2 regions of the Streptomyces sp. NBC_00690 genome follow, and region 2 is predicted to be linked to the other one. Evidence: riboswitches for the same ligand, from Rfam matches in the RefSeq annotation. Region 2 holds a riboswitch; the other holds the start of a gene.
The links. A riboswitch is a leader RNA that binds a small molecule or an ion and turns the genes downstream of it on or off. The one in region 2 is predicted to bind cyclic di-AMP.
Positions count from the first base shown of each region.

Region 1: linked by a shared signal. The riboswitch ahead of OID54_RS06380 (C40 family peptidase) and the one ahead of OID54_RS31525 (LysM peptidoglycan-binding domain-containing M23 family metallopeptidase) in region 2 are both predicted to bind cyclic di-AMP.

Region 1 covers NZ_CP109009.1:1,448,764-1,456,428, reverse strand. Annotated here, with positions in the region: gene OID54_RS06410 (adenosylmethionine--8-amino-7-oxononanoate transaminase) at 1-1,116, opposite strand, end outside; gene bioB (biotin synthase BioB) at 1,109-2,386, opposite strand; gene OID54_RS06400 (8-amino-7-oxononanoate synthase) at 2,555-3,721, shown strand; gene OID54_RS06395 (DUF397 domain-containing protein) at 3,714-3,920, opposite strand; gene OID54_RS06390 (helix-turn-helix domain-containing protein) at 3,930-4,787, opposite strand; gene OID54_RS06385 (ATP-binding protein) at 5,038-5,469, shown strand; gene OID54_RS06380 (C40 family peptidase) at 5,643-6,119, opposite strand; cyclic di-AMP (ydaO/yuaA leader) riboswitch at 6,123-6,278, opposite strand; gene OID54_RS06375 (hypothetical protein) at 6,647-6,952, opposite strand; gene OID54_RS06370 (ATP-dependent Clp protease proteolytic subunit) at 6,958-7,605, opposite strand.
Region 2 covers NZ_CP109009.1:7,234,672-7,242,336, forward strand. Annotated here, with positions in the region: gene OID54_RS31510 (XRE family transcriptional regulator) at 1-192, shown strand, start outside; gene OID54_RS31515 (DUF6126 family protein) at 270-470, shown strand; gene OID54_RS31520 (tyrosine-protein phosphatase) at 582-1,397, opposite strand; cyclic di-AMP (ydaO/yuaA leader) riboswitch at 1,818-1,990, shown strand; gene OID54_RS31525 (LysM peptidoglycan-binding domain-containing M23 family metallopeptidase) at 1,994-3,028, shown strand; gene OID54_RS31530 (SGNH/GDSL hydrolase family protein) at 3,255-4,019, shown strand; gene OID54_RS31535 (STM4011 family radical SAM protein) at 4,121-5,047, opposite strand; gene OID54_RS31540 (STM4012 family radical SAM protein) at 5,056-6,435, opposite strand; gene OID54_RS31545 (STM4013/SEN3800 family hydrolase) at 6,432-7,247, opposite strand; gene OID54_RS31550 (STM4014 family protein) at 7,318-7,665, opposite strand, start outside.

The sequences.
Region 1 (7,665 bases), 5.8 Mb from region 2:
CTTGACCCCCGGTGCGCCCTCGGCCGGTGCGAGCCCCGTCCGCAGCCCCGACTCCAAGCGCCGCACTTCACCGCGCCAGTCCTGCGCCAGCAGCAGATCGATCGAGGCGTTGGCCACCGATGCGGCCAGTGGATTGCCCATGAACGTCGGGCCGTGGGCCAGCACCGGAACTTCGCCCCGGGAGATGCCTTCGGCGACCCGACTGGTGCACAAGGTCGCCGCCATCGTCAGATAGCCGCCCGTCAGGGCCTTGCCCAGACACATCACATCGGGCGAGACCCCTGCCCAGTCGGCCGCGAACAGTTCGCCCGTCCGTCCGAAGCCGGTCGCGATCTCGTCGAACACCAACAGCACTTCGTGTTCGTCGCAGGCGTCCCGCAGCACCCGCAGATACTCGGGGGAGTGGAACCGCATGCCCCCGGCACCCTGCACCACGGGCTCCACGATCACCGCGGCGAGTTCATCGGCGTGCCGCGCGATCAGATCGCGCAGGGCATCCGCGTACTCCTGCTGGAACTCCTGCGGCGGCGCGCTGGCGAAGACCTGGAGAGGCAGCGCCCCCGACCAGAGGTGGTGCATTCCGCCCTCGGGGTCGCAGACCGACATCGGCTGCCAGGTGTCTCCGTGGTAGCCACCGCGCCAGGTCAGCAGCCGCCGCTTGTTGGGTCGGCCGACGGACTGCCAGTGCTGGAGGCACATCTTCACCGCGACCTCGACCGAGACCGAGCCCGAGTCGCAGAGGAAGACGTGCTGGAGCGGCTCCGGGGTGATCTCGACGAGCCGGGCGGCCAGTCGGACGGCTGGCTCATGGGTGAGTCCGCCGAACATGACGTGGCTCATGCGCCCCAGTTGGCTCTGGGCCGCCGCATTGAGGTCGGGATGGTTGTAGCCGTGGATCGCCGACCACCACGACGACATCCCGTCGATCAGTTCCGCGTGGCCGTGGGCGGGTTCCGCCAATCGCAGGCGCACCCCGGCAGCCGATTCCACCACGAGGGGATCGGCGCGTCCGGGCATGGGGCCGTACGGGTGCCAGACATGGGCGCGGTCCAGCGCCACCAGTTCGCCCGCCGACAGCGGTCCCGGGGCGAGGTCGAACGGACGGGGCTCAGGCATTGGGAGCGAGGTCCGTACCGGCGCCGCGGCGGCGAACGGTGACCAGGTCGGTACGCGGTACGGGTACCCCCGACTGGTCTTCCTGGGCCGCGGGCGGGGATTGCGGCTCGGATCCGCACGGCGCGCCGCCCCCGCATCCGGTGGCCGATTCCCCCGACGGCGCCGCGCTGCCGCAGACCGCTGCCGTCTCATCCGGGGCCGTCGTACCGCCGTCGAGGGAATCTTCCGAGGTTGCGGCACTGCCGCAGACCGAACCGCAGCCGCCCGCCCGGTGCTCGGGCAGTGTGGTCGTCCCCGCGCCCTCCACCTCGAAGCCGGCGTCCGCGATCATGTCCAGATCGGCCTGGCCCGCCTGGCCCTCGCTCGTCAGGTAGTCGCCGAGGAAGATGGAGTTCACCAGGTGCAGGGCGAGCGGCTGGAGGGACCTCAGATGGACCTCGCGCCCACCGGCCAACCGCACTTCCACGTCCGGGCAGACGAAGCGGACCATGGCGAGGATGCGGAGGCAGCGCTGCGGGGTGAGGTTCCACTCCTTCGCCAGGGGAGTGCCCTCGAAGGGGATGAGGAAGTTGACCGGCACCGAGTCGGGGTCGAGCTCGCGCAGTGCGAAGACCACGTCGACCAGGTCCTGATCGCTTTCGCCCATGCCGGCGATCAGACCGGAGCACGCCGACAGACCCGCGGCCTGAGCCTGTTGGACGGTGTCCACCCGGTCCTCATAGGTATGGGTGGTGGTGATCTGTCCGTACGTGCCTTCGGACGTGTTGAGGTTGTGGTTGTACGCATCGGCGCCGGCGTCCCGCAACCGCTCCGCCTGGCCCTGCGACAGCAGCCCGAGACAGGCGCAGACCTCGACGCCCTCGTTCTGCTCCTTGATCGCTTCGATCGTCCGGGAGACCCGGTCGACGTCCCGGTCCGTCGGACCGCGCCCGCTCGCGACCAGACAGACCCGCTTGGCTCCCCCGGCGACCCCGGCCGCCGCCGCCCCCGCGGCCTCGTCCGGCTTCAGCCAGGTGTACTTGAGGATCTCCGCCTTGGACCCGAGCCGCTGTGAACAGTACGAGCAGTCCTCCGGGCAGAGCCCCGACTTGAGGTTGACGAGGTAGTTCAGCTTCACCCGGCGGCCGAACCACTGGCGGCGCACATGGCCGGCTGCGGCCACCACGTCGAGCAGCTCGTCGTCCGTGGACGACAGTACGGCGAGGGCCTCTTCACGGGTCGGCAGCTCGCGCCGCAGCCCCTTCTCCACCAGCGTCTTCAGCAGGTCCATGGCGCAGATCCTGACGCACGGGGCAGCCAAGGCGAAAGGCCGAACCCCACAACAGACCCTTGCCGAGGTGTGTGCATGACCACACTCGTTCCAGGTGGGGGCCCGGTTAGGGTCTGTGCGCTGCCTACAAAAGGGCCCGCGCACGGCCTAGCGAAGGACCCGACCGTCATGATCACTCAGGACCCGTTTGGCTGGATCGACGAGGAGTCCCTCGACCGGGAGCGCATGGGGCTGACCCGTACGCTCCGTCCCCGGGCCCTCGACACCGACCTGCTGGACCTCGCGGGCAACGACTACCTGGGCTTGACCCGCCACCCGGAGGTCACCGGGGCCGCTGCCTCGGCAGCGCGCCGCTGGGGCGCGGGCGCCACCGGATCGCGGCTGGTCACCGGCAGCACCGAACTCCACGCCGAACTCGAAGGCGCACTCGCCTCCTTCTGCGGGTTCGAGGCGGCCCTCGTCCTGTCCTCCGGCTACGCCGCCAATCTCGCCGCGCTCACGGCACTGACCGCGAGTGGTTCCCTGCTCGTCTCGGACGCGGGCAACCACGCCTCCATAGTGGACGGGTGTCGACTCTCACGCGCACGGACGGCGATCGTGCCGCACGCGGATCCTCGGGCCGTGCGTATGGCGCTGGAGGCGTACGGCGACGGGCGGGCGCTGGTGGTCACCGATGCGGTGTTCTCCGTGGACGGCGACGCCGCCCCACTCGTCGATCTCGCGGAGATCTGTCGTTCGCGGGGGGCCGCCCTCCTCGTCGACGACGCCCACGGCTTCGGAGTCCTCGGCGCCGGCGGTCGGGGTGCGCTGAACGCCGCGGGGATCGCGGGTGAACGAGGGGTGGTCGCCACGCTCACCCTCTCCAAGGCCCTCGGGAGCCAGGGCGGTGCGGTCCTCGGGCCGGCCGATGTCATCGCCCATCTGATCAACACCGCGCGGACCTTCATCTTCGACACCGGGCTCGCGCCCGCCGCGGCCGGGGCCGCGCTGGCGTCCGTCCGGTTGCTGGAGCGGACGCCGGAGCTGGCCGGTCGGGTGCGTACGGTCGCCGAGACCCTGCACCGTCTGTTGACGGCACGGGGTCTGACGGCCGTACGCCCCGACGCCGCAGTGGTCTCGATCAAGGCACCGTCGCCACGGTCGGCGGTGGAGTGGGCGGCCGAGTGCCGAAGGGCGGGTCTCGCGGTGGGCTGTTTCCGTCCGCCGTCGGTCCCGGACGGTGTCTCGCGGATCAGACTGACGGCTCGCGCCGATCTGACCGATGAGCAGATCGCCTGGGCGGTGGACACGATCGCGCGGACCGCTCCGCTTCGCGCCCGGGACGCCGTCAGTTGATGCTGTCCGCCTCCACGGCGATCAGGAACCGGTACCACGCCTGCGGGGAGAAGTGCAGAGCTTCACGGGCCACGTCTTTGGAGTCCCGTACGGAAAGGGTGCGGTCGGGCAGTCGGGCGGCCTCGACACAGTTGTTCGCCGCCGTGCTGTGACTGCTGCGCCGCCAGGCTAAGCCGGGGTGGTCGATGTGATTGGACATGGAGCCTCCCTATGCGCCGACGCGGATGCCGGCGATGAGATCCAAGGATTCGACCGGTGACAGGGCGAGCGTCTGCATCGTTGCGAACGCGGTCCCGTACACCGCCAGATCCTCTGCCCGTTCGATATGAAGGCTACTCGCGAGGTGGTCGAGAACGACCACATCTAGATCAGAAGTGGTCGAAAAAGAGAAGATAACGAAAGAACCGGCCAGGCCCACATACTCCCCGGCCGAAAACGGCATGACCTGGAGCCGGACATGGGGGAGCACGGCCCAGTCCGCCAGTACCCGCAACTGTTCCTTCATTACCCGGGTGCCGCCGATCTCGCGCCGCAGCGCGGCCTCGTCGAGGATCACGCTCAGCTCAAGCGGATCGTCCCGCCGCAGGACCGCCTGACGCGTCATCCGCACCTCGACCAACTGATCGACGGTGTTCTCGGGCAGCTCTTCCAGGGTCGCCCGGGTGATCGCCCGGGCGTACTCGGCGGTCTGGAGCAGTCCGGGCACCACGGAGGTCTCCATCGAACGCACCCGGTTCGCCTGGGACTCCAGACTGATGAAGTCGCGGTACTCGGGCGGAAGCACGCCGCGGTAGGCGTGCCACCAGCCGCCGCCACCCCCGTCGGCGGCCCCCGCCAGGGTCTCCAGGAGGGTGCGCAACTGGGGGTCGGTCACGGTGTAGAGGTCGAGCAGCAGTCTGACGTCGTCCGGTTTGACGCCGCTGGCCCCCGTCTCGATCCGGCTCACCTTCGACTGGTGCCAGTCGGCGAGCTCTCCAGCGCGACGACTGGTGAGTCCGGACGCCAAGCGCAGCTTGCGGAGTTCCTCGCCCAATTGGCGGCGGCGCACCACGGGTCCTTGACGCATGGACGCTCCTTCCGGTTGATCTGTACGGGCCGTGTGGTCCGCCCGAGATCAAAGTCCCTGCGGGTCGCAAAATACGTTCTCGCGTCGCAGAGTTCACCGTATTGAGCGACAGATATATGCATATCTTGGGGGATCGGCCCCCCTCGCGGCACGATGAGTGGCACTCTGACGGCAGCGCAGTCCGTGGCCGCTCAAGCATCCCTCCGCTTCGAGTCGGAGCCCGGCCGCGGTGGGAAAGGGAAGCATCGCCATGGCAGATCACCAGGAAGCATCCGTCACTCTGCCGAGCGATCCCGCCTCGGTGTCGGTGGCGCGAAAGTTCGCCATCGACATCGTGACCGAGTGGGGCCTGCCGGCGCGGAGCGGCGAAGTGGACACGGTCCGGCTGATCGTCTCGGAGCTGACCACCAACGCCGTACAGCACACCTTCGGCCAGTCGCCCACCTTCACGCTGGAACTGAGGTTGGCGCGGGAGGAGGAGCTGATGGTGGGGGTGACGGACAGTCATCCGCGCTGGCCGCAACGGCTTCCCGCCGCCGTACGGCAAGACAACGGCCGAGGCATGGTGATCGTGCGCACCCTCATCGCGGAGTTCGGCGGAAAGCTGCACGTCACTCCGACGGACGAGGGGGGCAAGACCGTATGGGTCGCCCTTCCTTGGACCGCATCGGTGCCCGGTTGACGCCGGCCGCCGCAAGGAGGTCGGCTCGGTTGCGGCGTGGTGGTGTCGACCGGGCTCGGTGTCCGGTGCCGACGTCCGCTTCCAGCCGTTGACCTGACAGAGCTCCGCGCCGACCGCCGGGGGCCACACCCGGGGCCGGCGCGGATCGAGTACCAGGACTCAGCGCGGGATCGTCACCCCACGCGGCCGTACTTGACGCTCTTGGACCAGATCTTGTCCAACTTCACCCAGGACCCCGTCTTGGGGGAGTGCCAGATCTTTCCCTTACCTGCGTAGATGCCCACGTGGTAGACGTTCCGGCCGGAGTAGAAGAACACCAGGTCGCCGGCCTGACGCGCGGACGCAGAGATGCGGCGCGTCTTGTTGTACTGCTGCTGTGCGGTACGGGGGAGCTTCTTGCCGGCCTTCTTGTACGAGTAGAGCGTCAGCCCCGAGCAGTCGAAACGGGACGGTCCTACTGCGCCGTACTTGTAAGGGGCGCCCTTCTTGGATGCCGCCACCTTCAGTGCCGCGCCCGCGTGGCTCGACGCGGCGTGTGCCTCGGGTGTGCCGCCCGGTACGAGCAGCGACCCTCCGAGAGCGGCGAGGGTGAGAGCGGATACCGCTCCCGCCCGACCCAGCAGGAACGGGACGTTGTTCTGCGCACTCATGCGCGACCCTTCGTCAGCCGCCTGTGAAGGATGACCTGTCGGGTTCGGGCGGACGAAGGTGCCCGGTCGCTTTCGCGGCTTCACCCCAAGGAACGTCCGGAATTTCCGGGCGCCCCGTACTGCTTGGGTCCTCCACTCCTGCCGAAGCACTCCTGTCGACCAGTCGCCCCGGCGGCGGCAGGACTCGGCGTCCGCCCGGGCTGCCCCGCCGAGGTGACGGGGGCTTGTCGTCCCAGGGATCTTGACCCACGGCCTGTCAAATTGCCGAGCGGAAACGGCGATATGTGAGTTTTCACACCATTGGTCTGATCGGGTGGACATGCTCGTCGCGCGATCGGCCCTCGACAGGTGAGGATGCCCGCACCAGCACCGGAATAAGGCATTCCGTTCGACGCGTCATCCTTGTGCGCAACTCGACCGTAGCTGCTGGCTCTCCTGCGCGTACTTCAAATGGGGTAGCCCAACCACTACTCCTTTGGCGGTTGACGGTCTGGACGGAGGTCGTTCCGGCCCGCCGTCAGGGGTCGTTAGAGAGTTACGGAAGGGGGCAAAGTAACCCGAAGTGATCTGCGTTCGCCGTCGAGGATGCGCAGCGCGCGGGCGAGCGTCTGCACATGGACGTCGCTCTCGCCCCGTTGGTGCATCACGGTCAGCGCGTCCTTGAGAGCAACGGCCCGGGAGACCAGTGCCTGCGCGGCACGCAGCGCTCCATAGGTATGGGTGGAACGAGCGGGGTTGATGCGTCCGACCTGATCCACGACCGCGAGATAGGCGTCGATGAACTCGCCCTCGGCGCGGGTGAGAGCGGGCAAGGGAGGCAGTTCCGGAACCATCGCGGTCAACGGCTTCCGGGCCCGGACGGGGTGGCTCCGCGATTCATGATGACGTGGTCGACGAATCCGTACTCCTGGGCGGCTGTCGCGGTGAAGAAGGCGTCCCGTTCCAGATCCTCTGCGACCCGTGCCGGCTCCCGGCCGGTGTGGCGCGCCATCAGTGCGGTGAACTGCTCCCGCTGTCGCAGGAGTTCCTTCGCCTGGATGTCGAGATCGGAGAGCTGGCCGTGCTGCTCTCCCTCCGATGCGGGTTGCTTCAGGACGAGCCGGGCCCCGGGCAGGGCCATGCGCCTGCCCGGCGTGCCGGAGGCGAGCAAGAGGGCTGCCGTGGAGACGGCCTGACCGAGACAGACGGTCTCCACCTCGCAGATCACGCTCTGGATCGTGTCGTAGATCGCGGTCATCGCGCTGTACGAGCCGCCCGGGGAGTTGATGTACAGCGAGATGCACCGGTCGGGATCGGCGTGCTCCAAGTGGAGGAACTGCACGATGACGTCATTGGCCGCCGTGTCGTCGACATGGGTCCCGAGGAAGACGATGCGCTCCTCCAGCAGCTTCGCGTACGGGTCCAGGGTGCGGGTGCCCGTACTGGAGCGCTCGGTGAACTCCGGCAGTACATAACGGGCATTGGGGCTGGTGTGGTGGCTCTCCATGAGGTGCCTCTCCGAGGTCTCGATTCCAAGAAATGTACAGGACGTACATTATCGAGGGAG
Region 2 (7,665 bases):
GAATGGCTGTACGTCCTGGACGGGCGACTTCGACTCAGCCTCGGGGAAGCCGTCCACGAACTGGGACCGGGAGACAGCGCACACTACGACTCGCTCACTCCCCACCGGATCGCAGCGGCCACCCGTGAAGGCGCGGAGATGCTGTTCGTCCACACCCTGCTCCAGAGTCCCGACCTCTATCCGCACGTCTGATCCAGCCGAGCGCCCGCCCGGAGCGATCCCCAGCACGCGGGACGAGCCCAACAAGACCGGAAGTCGAGAGGACCGCCATGTCAGAGAACCCCACCGCACCTGAGAACACCGTCGCACCCGAGAGCACCTCGGTGACCGACAACGCCGCAGCGGTCAGGAAGGGCAAGGAGAACGGACGGTTCCCCCGTGGCATCTGGGTGCGCCTCTTTGCCTATCTGATCGCCGGCCATGTGTTCGCCGGCTTCCTCTATCTCCTCTTCGAGATGGGCGCCAAGTAGCGACCGGTCATCGAGGCGGACGCCTGCACGGGGCGGCAGTGACCGCCGCGGGCGTCAAGCCGGTCATGGCCCGCGCCCACGGCTGTCAGGTCCGCCCGCCCGCCCTCGGAATCAGACCTCGTCGAGCAGTCGGTCGCGCAACTGCTCCCGTGTCCGGGGAGTGATCCCCAGCCCCTCGGTGAGGTACCGCTCCGTTCCGCCCCACGTCCGGTCGATGGTCTCGAACGCGGTGTGGAGGTACTCCCTGCGCGCGTCGAAGAGCGGGCTGAGCAGTTCCATCACCTCGGGCGACATCCCGGCCGGTGAGGCATCACTGCGGTGCACCCGGTACCGCCGGTGCGGATCGTTGGACTTGAGGTAGTCCGCCTCGATCGCGTCCCGCTCCACGCCGACCGCCAGCAGTGACACGGCTATGGAGAGCCCTGCGCGGTCCTTGCCCGCAGCGCAGTGCATCAGGGCGGGGACACTGTCCTCGGCGAGGGAGTGCAGGACCCTGCTGTGCTCGCCGGTGCGTTCCGTGATGATCATCCGATAGGAGTCGGACATCCGTGCCGCGGCCTGGCCGTCCCCCAGGATGGACCGCAACTGCTCGATGTCTCCGTCGCGCACCATCTGCCAGAACTCCGCGCCGTCCGCAGGGTCACTGAGCGGGAGATTGAGGTTGCGCACGCCCTGGAGGGGAATGTCCGGGCCTTCGAGCAGCATGTCCGCCTCATTGCGGAAGTCGAAGATCGTGTGTAGCCCCAGCGAGGACAGGAACGCCGCATCGCTTCCGGTCGCATGGGCCAGATGACCGCTGCGGAACAGCCGCCCATGTCGCACCCGACGTCCGTCCAGAGCCGGCAGGCCGCCGACGTCCCGGAAGTTTCGTACTCCGGTCAGTTCCGGCTCGATGGACGGGACCTGCGGCGGCAGCTGCTGCGTCACAGAGGCTCCTGAGGGTCACTGCCGTCGGCGCGGCTCGCCGACATTGGCGTGTTCTCGACGATACGACATCCGCTCATCGGGTGATCATTTTGTGTGATCTCTCTTGGGCCGATTGTTCCACCCATTACCCGCGATGGAGGCACGAGCTGCTTCTGTCCGAATTGGGTACTTCGGTGGTTGGATGTCCTGCCTGTCGAGTGGCTGAGGGCCCGCTCGTGAGCGGGATCATAGTGGTGACCCTCAGTTGCGGCGTACCACAGAGGATTTCCGACGGGGCGGCGGGAGTTGTCGCATCGCCTTCCACGGAGTGTTACGGGAAATTCCCCCCGTCGTGACCTTAGTCATTGATCAGAAAAGGGCCCGGCTTGTTTGCCAGAAGAGGGCTCGATTACGGTCACGGAACTCCGGACGGATCGCCTAATCCTGCCGCCGCCCGGAATTCATCCACATCCACGCGTGGCAGGAGCGGGGGACCCAGGTAGTACGCCGATCCGGATTTCCGGACGGCTTGGGGTGAAGTCGCGCAGAAGCGCGGCCGGGCATCTCCAGCTCGAACCCGACAGCTCACCTCGTAGGCGCCGGAGAGGAAATGCGCCATGCCCGCAAAGGGTAAGCACCGCCGTACCAGGACCAGCACCATCACCCGGGGAATCGTTGCCGCCGGCACCGGTGGCGCAGCCATCGCCCTTCCCTTGATGGGCGCCACGAACGCCTTCGCCGCCGAGCAGACCGCACCCGTCGCGGCCCCCGTGGTCGCCTCGGCCGCCACCACCGCACCTGCGACGGCGCCCGCCGAGCGGGTGGCCACCCAGGTCACCTACCGGGTCGTCGCGGGCGACTACCTGTCCAAGATCGCGCAGGAGCACCGGGTCGACGGTGGCTGGCAGCAGCTCTACGCCGACAACCGTGCCGCGGTCGGCGAGAACCCCTCGCTGATCCACCCCGGCCTCAAGCTCACCATCGGTGGCGCGTCCGCCGCCGAGTCCAAGACATCGGAGTCCAAGACGTCCGAGTCGAAGACGGCTGAGAGCAAGCCCGCCGCGCCGGCGAAGCCCAAGGCCGCCGCCGAGCCGAAGCAGGAGCGCCCGGCCAAGGTCGAGCCGAAGCAGGAGCGTCCCGCCAAGGTCGAGACCGAGGTCAAGAAGGACGATGAGGCTCCGGCCGCCCAGTCGTCCGCCGCCCAGACCTCCACCGCCGCCGAGTCCGCCAGCGAGGCCACCGGCTCCGGCTGGGCCAGCCCGCTCTCCGCGGTCGGCGTCAGCACCTCCTACAAGGTCTCGGGCGCCATGTGGTCCAGCGGCTACCACACCGGCATCGACTTCGCTGCCCCCACCGGCACCACCGTGCGCTCGGTCGGCCCCGGCACCGTCGTCTCCGCAGGCTGGAGCGGCGCCTACGGCAACGAGGTCGTCATCCAGCACACCGACGGCAAGTACTCCCAGTACGCCCACCTGTCCTCCCTCTCGGTCTCCTCGGGGCAGAGTGTGAGCGGTGGGCAGCAGATCGGTGCGGTCGGTTCCACCGGTAACTCCAGTGGTCCGCACCTCCACTTCGAGATCCGCACCAGCCCCGGCTACGGCTCCGACGTCGACCCGGTGTCGTACCTGCGTCAGCACGGCGTCTCGCTCTGACCGAGTCGCCCTGACCCGGTGCCGGAGGTCGTCCGCGATCCACGGCCACCAGCACGAGGAAGTCCCCGTTTCGCAGCCGTGAAACGGGGCTTTCGTGTATTCCCAGGGGTGCGCCCTTTTCCTGGTGGCATAGATCACCCGGCGTCAACCCCTCCTTACGGTCGCGTAGGTCACATCGCGGAGGACAAGATGAGTGGTCGTGGCAGGCGATTCGGGAACAGGGAGCATGAATACATTCGCGTCGTACGCGGCGATCGGCGACAGCTTCACAGAAGGGGTCGGGGACCCCGCACCTGACGGAACCTTCATCGGCTGGGCGGATCGATTTGCCGCGCTTCTCGGTGACGGAATGCCGCAACACACCTTCCGTTACGCGAACCTCGCCGTGCGCGGCAGACTCCTCGACCAGATCGTCGCCGAACAGGTGCCCCGCGCGAAGGAGCTCGCCCCGGACCTGGTGACGTTCTGTGCCGGAGGGAACGACATCATCCGGCCGGGCAGCGACCCGGACGATGTCGCCGAGCGACTGGAACGGGCGGTCGCCGACCTCGCCAACGCGGTGGGCACCGTCATGGTGACCACCGGTTTCGACACCCGGGGGATGCCGGTACTGCGCCATCTGCGGGGCAAGGTGGCCACGTACACCGCGCACGTCCGGGCGATCGCCGACCGGCACGGCTGTCCGGTACTCGACCTGTGGTCCTTGAAGTCAGTCCAGGACCGTCGTGCCTGGGACACCGACCGGCTGCATCTGTCGCCCGACGGACACGCCAGGGTCGCGGTGCGCGCCGCGCAAGTGCTGGGGCTCGACGTCACCAACGATCCCGACCAGCCCTGGCCCCCGCTACCGCGGCGCGGCACGTTGGAGGTGCGGCGGGACGACATCTACTGGGCGCGCGAGCATCTGGCGCCCTGGATCGGCCGCAGGCTCCGCGGCGAGAGCTCGGGCGATCACATCGAGGCCAAGCGCCCCGACCTGCTGCCCCTGTAGCCCGCTCTCGCCCCCACCGCCCGGTCTCCGACCGCGCAACGGTCGTCCACCTTTCCCCTACGGTCCCGACCGCGGAGCGGTCCTGCACCGATCCGCTACGGTCACATCGTCTGTCCAGCAGGCGGCCCGGCATCGGCATCCCGCGAACGCAGGATCGCCCGGCTCGAAGGCCGTCGCCCCGGGGCGGGCGAGGCCGGGATCCGCTCCAACACCCCACCGGCGAAGACGTCGTACAGCGGCAGCGACTCCAAGTGGACATACCCGATGTGGCAGTCGCACACCGCGAGTGGACACGGACGCGGGCGCAGCGCCTCGCGGTAGGAGCCGTCGTAGAGGTTGCCCAACTCCGCCGGGACGAAGTGGCAGCGCCGTACCGTGCCGTCGCCGTCGACGGACACGACGGACTCCCCGGTCCGGCACGGCAGCCCGGCCGACCGGTGCGCACGGCGGCTGTAGGCGAAGAGGGGGTCGAGTTCCGTCCACTTCGCTGCTTCGGCGTCCGTGTACGCGTGTCCCTCCGCCGCGTTGACCCAGAGGTAGATGTGATCGGGCAGGGCTGCGCGCAGTTCTCGCGCATGGTCGAGGTGCTCCGGTACGCCGACGATGCCCACGCTGAATCGGACGCCGAGCCGAGTCAGGTCCTCGCACTTGCCGAGGAATCGCTCGTAGGGGGTCTGTCCCGGGTGGTAGGTGCACCACAGCGCGAGGGTGGTGAGGTCCGCTTCCGCGAGCCAATCGGTGCGGCAGCTGAGATTGGTCTGGATCGCCACCCTGCTCACCTGGGGCAGCCGGGAGAGTTCGACGAGGGCGCGCCGGTACCAAGAGCGCACCAGACCCTCGCCCCAGGGTGTGAACAGGACCGACAGTCGATCGTCGCCCTGTTGGGACACCCAGGTGGTGAATCGTTCCAGCGCAGCCCGGTCCGTGCGCAGTTGCTGGGGGGTGTCGCGGCGCTTGGCGAACGGACAGTAGGGGCAGTCGTAGTCACAGGAGGCCAGCGGACCCCGGTAGAGCAGGGTCAGATCCATGGGATCGCTCATTTGGATTCGTACTCCGCCATGGCCGTGCGAACCGTGGGGGAGAAGAGCTCCGGCCCCAGCGCGTCCGAGTGCGCCAGCCCTTCCGTGCTGAGCTTCAACCGCCCGGGCGTTCCGCTCTCCAACCAACCGAGTGCGGCGAAGCGGCCCAACTCGGCGGCGAAGTCATCGACGGGATTGCACCGGAATCGCTCCCGGTAGTCGGCCGCGTCCATGCCCTCTGCCTGGAGCAGTGATTGCAAGAGATGGCGACGACGTGCCTCCGTCCCGTCGATGCGGTAGCCGAACTCGGCATGGGCGAAGTCCTCGGTCCGCGTGTAGTCGTCGATGATGGAACGCACTTCACCGGGCCGCACCGCGTAGTCGAAGGAGTAGTGCAACTCGGAGGTGTACGAACGGGCTCCGCAACCGAGTCCGATCATTCCGTCGGTCTGGCACGCGTAGTCGTCCGCCCCCTGAGCGGGTGCGTCCGGACGGCGGAACATACGCATCGACACCTGCTCGTAGCCCTGGTCGCGAAGATGGTCGCGGCCCTGGCGGTACAACCGGAGCCGTTGCTCGTCCCACGCGGCTTCGCCGCTCGGGTGCCCCGGTGGGTGTGAGTCGATCGTCTGCCCCGTGCCGGTGGGGCCGCGCCGGTCGAGACCGGTCATGGGCCGGACGTACAGCGGATAGAGGTAGAGCTCCTCCGGTCGCCAGGCGAGCGCCGCATCCAGTGAGCGACGCCAACTGTCCTCCGTCTGACCGTCGATGCCGTAGATCAGATCGATGTTCAGCACGGGGATGCGCGCGTCCCGGATGCGGCCGAGTGCGGCCTCGACCTCTGCCCGGCGTTGTGGACGGACGGCCGCCTTCGCCTCCGTGTCGCTGAAGCTCTGGACGCCGATGCTGAGCCGCGTTGTGCCGCGCTCCGCGAGTACGGCGAGCCGATCCGCGGTGGCTGTGGCGGGGGATGCCTCCACAGACAGGGGTATCGCGGTCAGTTCGGCCCCCATGCGCTTCTCGGCGATGTCGCAGAGCCGCTCCAACTCTCCCGCGGTGAGGAAGGTGGGTGTGCCACCGCCGAACGCTGCCGCAGCGAACCGCACGGGCGCGCTGTCGCCCAAGGCATCGCGCACCGTGGTCGCCTGGCGGTCGAGCGCATCGAGGTAACGGGTGGTGAGCTCGTCGGGAGCGCCGATACGTGTGAACAGATTGCAGAAGCCGCAGCGGATCTCGCAGAACGGGATGTGCAGATACAGGGAGAGGGCGTCGGTCGGCTCCGCCGCCCATGCGTCGCGCAGACGGGGACGGTCGGCGAGCCTGCGGTAGGCCGTCTTGTGCGGATAGGCGTAGACATAGCTCTGGTAGGGGCGGGGTGTGACCAGGGAAGTGCTCATGCGGGTGCCTCGTCGGACTCAAGGAAGAAGTGGGCGTACGGCACGGTCCAGACGGCTTCGTGGCCCAGGCGGTGGCCGGTGTAGCCGTCGTCGCCGTAGGTGGTGCCGTGGTCGGAGCAGACGATGACGAAGCAGCGGCGGCGGCTGCGAACCGCCGTGAACAGCCGCCCGATATGACGGTCCACGTACTCCAGCGCCGCGGCATGGGATTCGCGGGTGTCCCCGGACCTCTCGGTGGCGCCCGGCAGATGGAACCAGTTGGGCTGGTGCAGTGCGGGGACATTGATGAACAGGAACAGACGCTGATCGGGCGACAGGGCCTCGACCACCTCTTCGGCGCGCTCGATCTGGGCCTCGAACGACACCGGCGAGGTCACCCCGAACTCCGGTTCCCAGTGGCTCTCCTGAAACAGACCGGGCAGTACGGAGCCGAGAGGACCCTGCTGGTTGAAGAAGCCGACGCCCCCGATGCACACCGTGCGGTACCCGGCATCGGCGAGGCCGGAGACGAGGTCGGGCGCGTCGAAGACGAACGTCCGCCCCTCGGTCGTCTCGCTCCCGGCGAAGCGGGCGGCGAAGAGCCGCGGATGGGGGCCTGGCTCGGCCGGCGTCGGAAGGAACCCCGCGAACATGGCCTGGTGGGATGCGTAGGTGAAGTTCCCGGGGGCGTGTCGCCGCTGCCAGGTACCGCCCGGTAGGAAGCGGGCCAGATGGGGTGTGCGGCCCGCTGCACAGAGTTCGTCGGCGACATCGTGGCGCAGGGTGTCCAACGTCAGGAACAGGATGTCGTCGCGTCCGACGACGTCGTTCATGTCCGGGTCGTCGGGCCGAGCGGCGCCTTCGGCGCTCGCGGACGGTACGGGCGGAGGTACGACGGCGGCGTCAGGCGTGGGCACGGTGGTTCCTCGTCCTACGGGGCGCTGTGGTGCGCGACACCGTTGTGGTGGGCGCCGGTGGTTCGTCAGCGGTGTCAGCGGTGTTGGTGGGCCGGGAGCGGGTTGCGCATCGCATCCGCACGGCGGTGATCTGGGCGCCGTAGGTGTCCTCGGACTCGGCGCCGCTCCCGGGAAGACCGGTCAGACCGGGCAGCAGATCACCGAAGGCGTTGACCTCCCCGATGGAGAAGCTCCGCCAGTCCGATGCGGGTAGGAGGTCGACCCCGACCCGCAGTGAGCCGGGGAAGGCGGACGCAGCCTCTTCGCACAGCCGCAGCGCCCCGCCCCAGTCCCC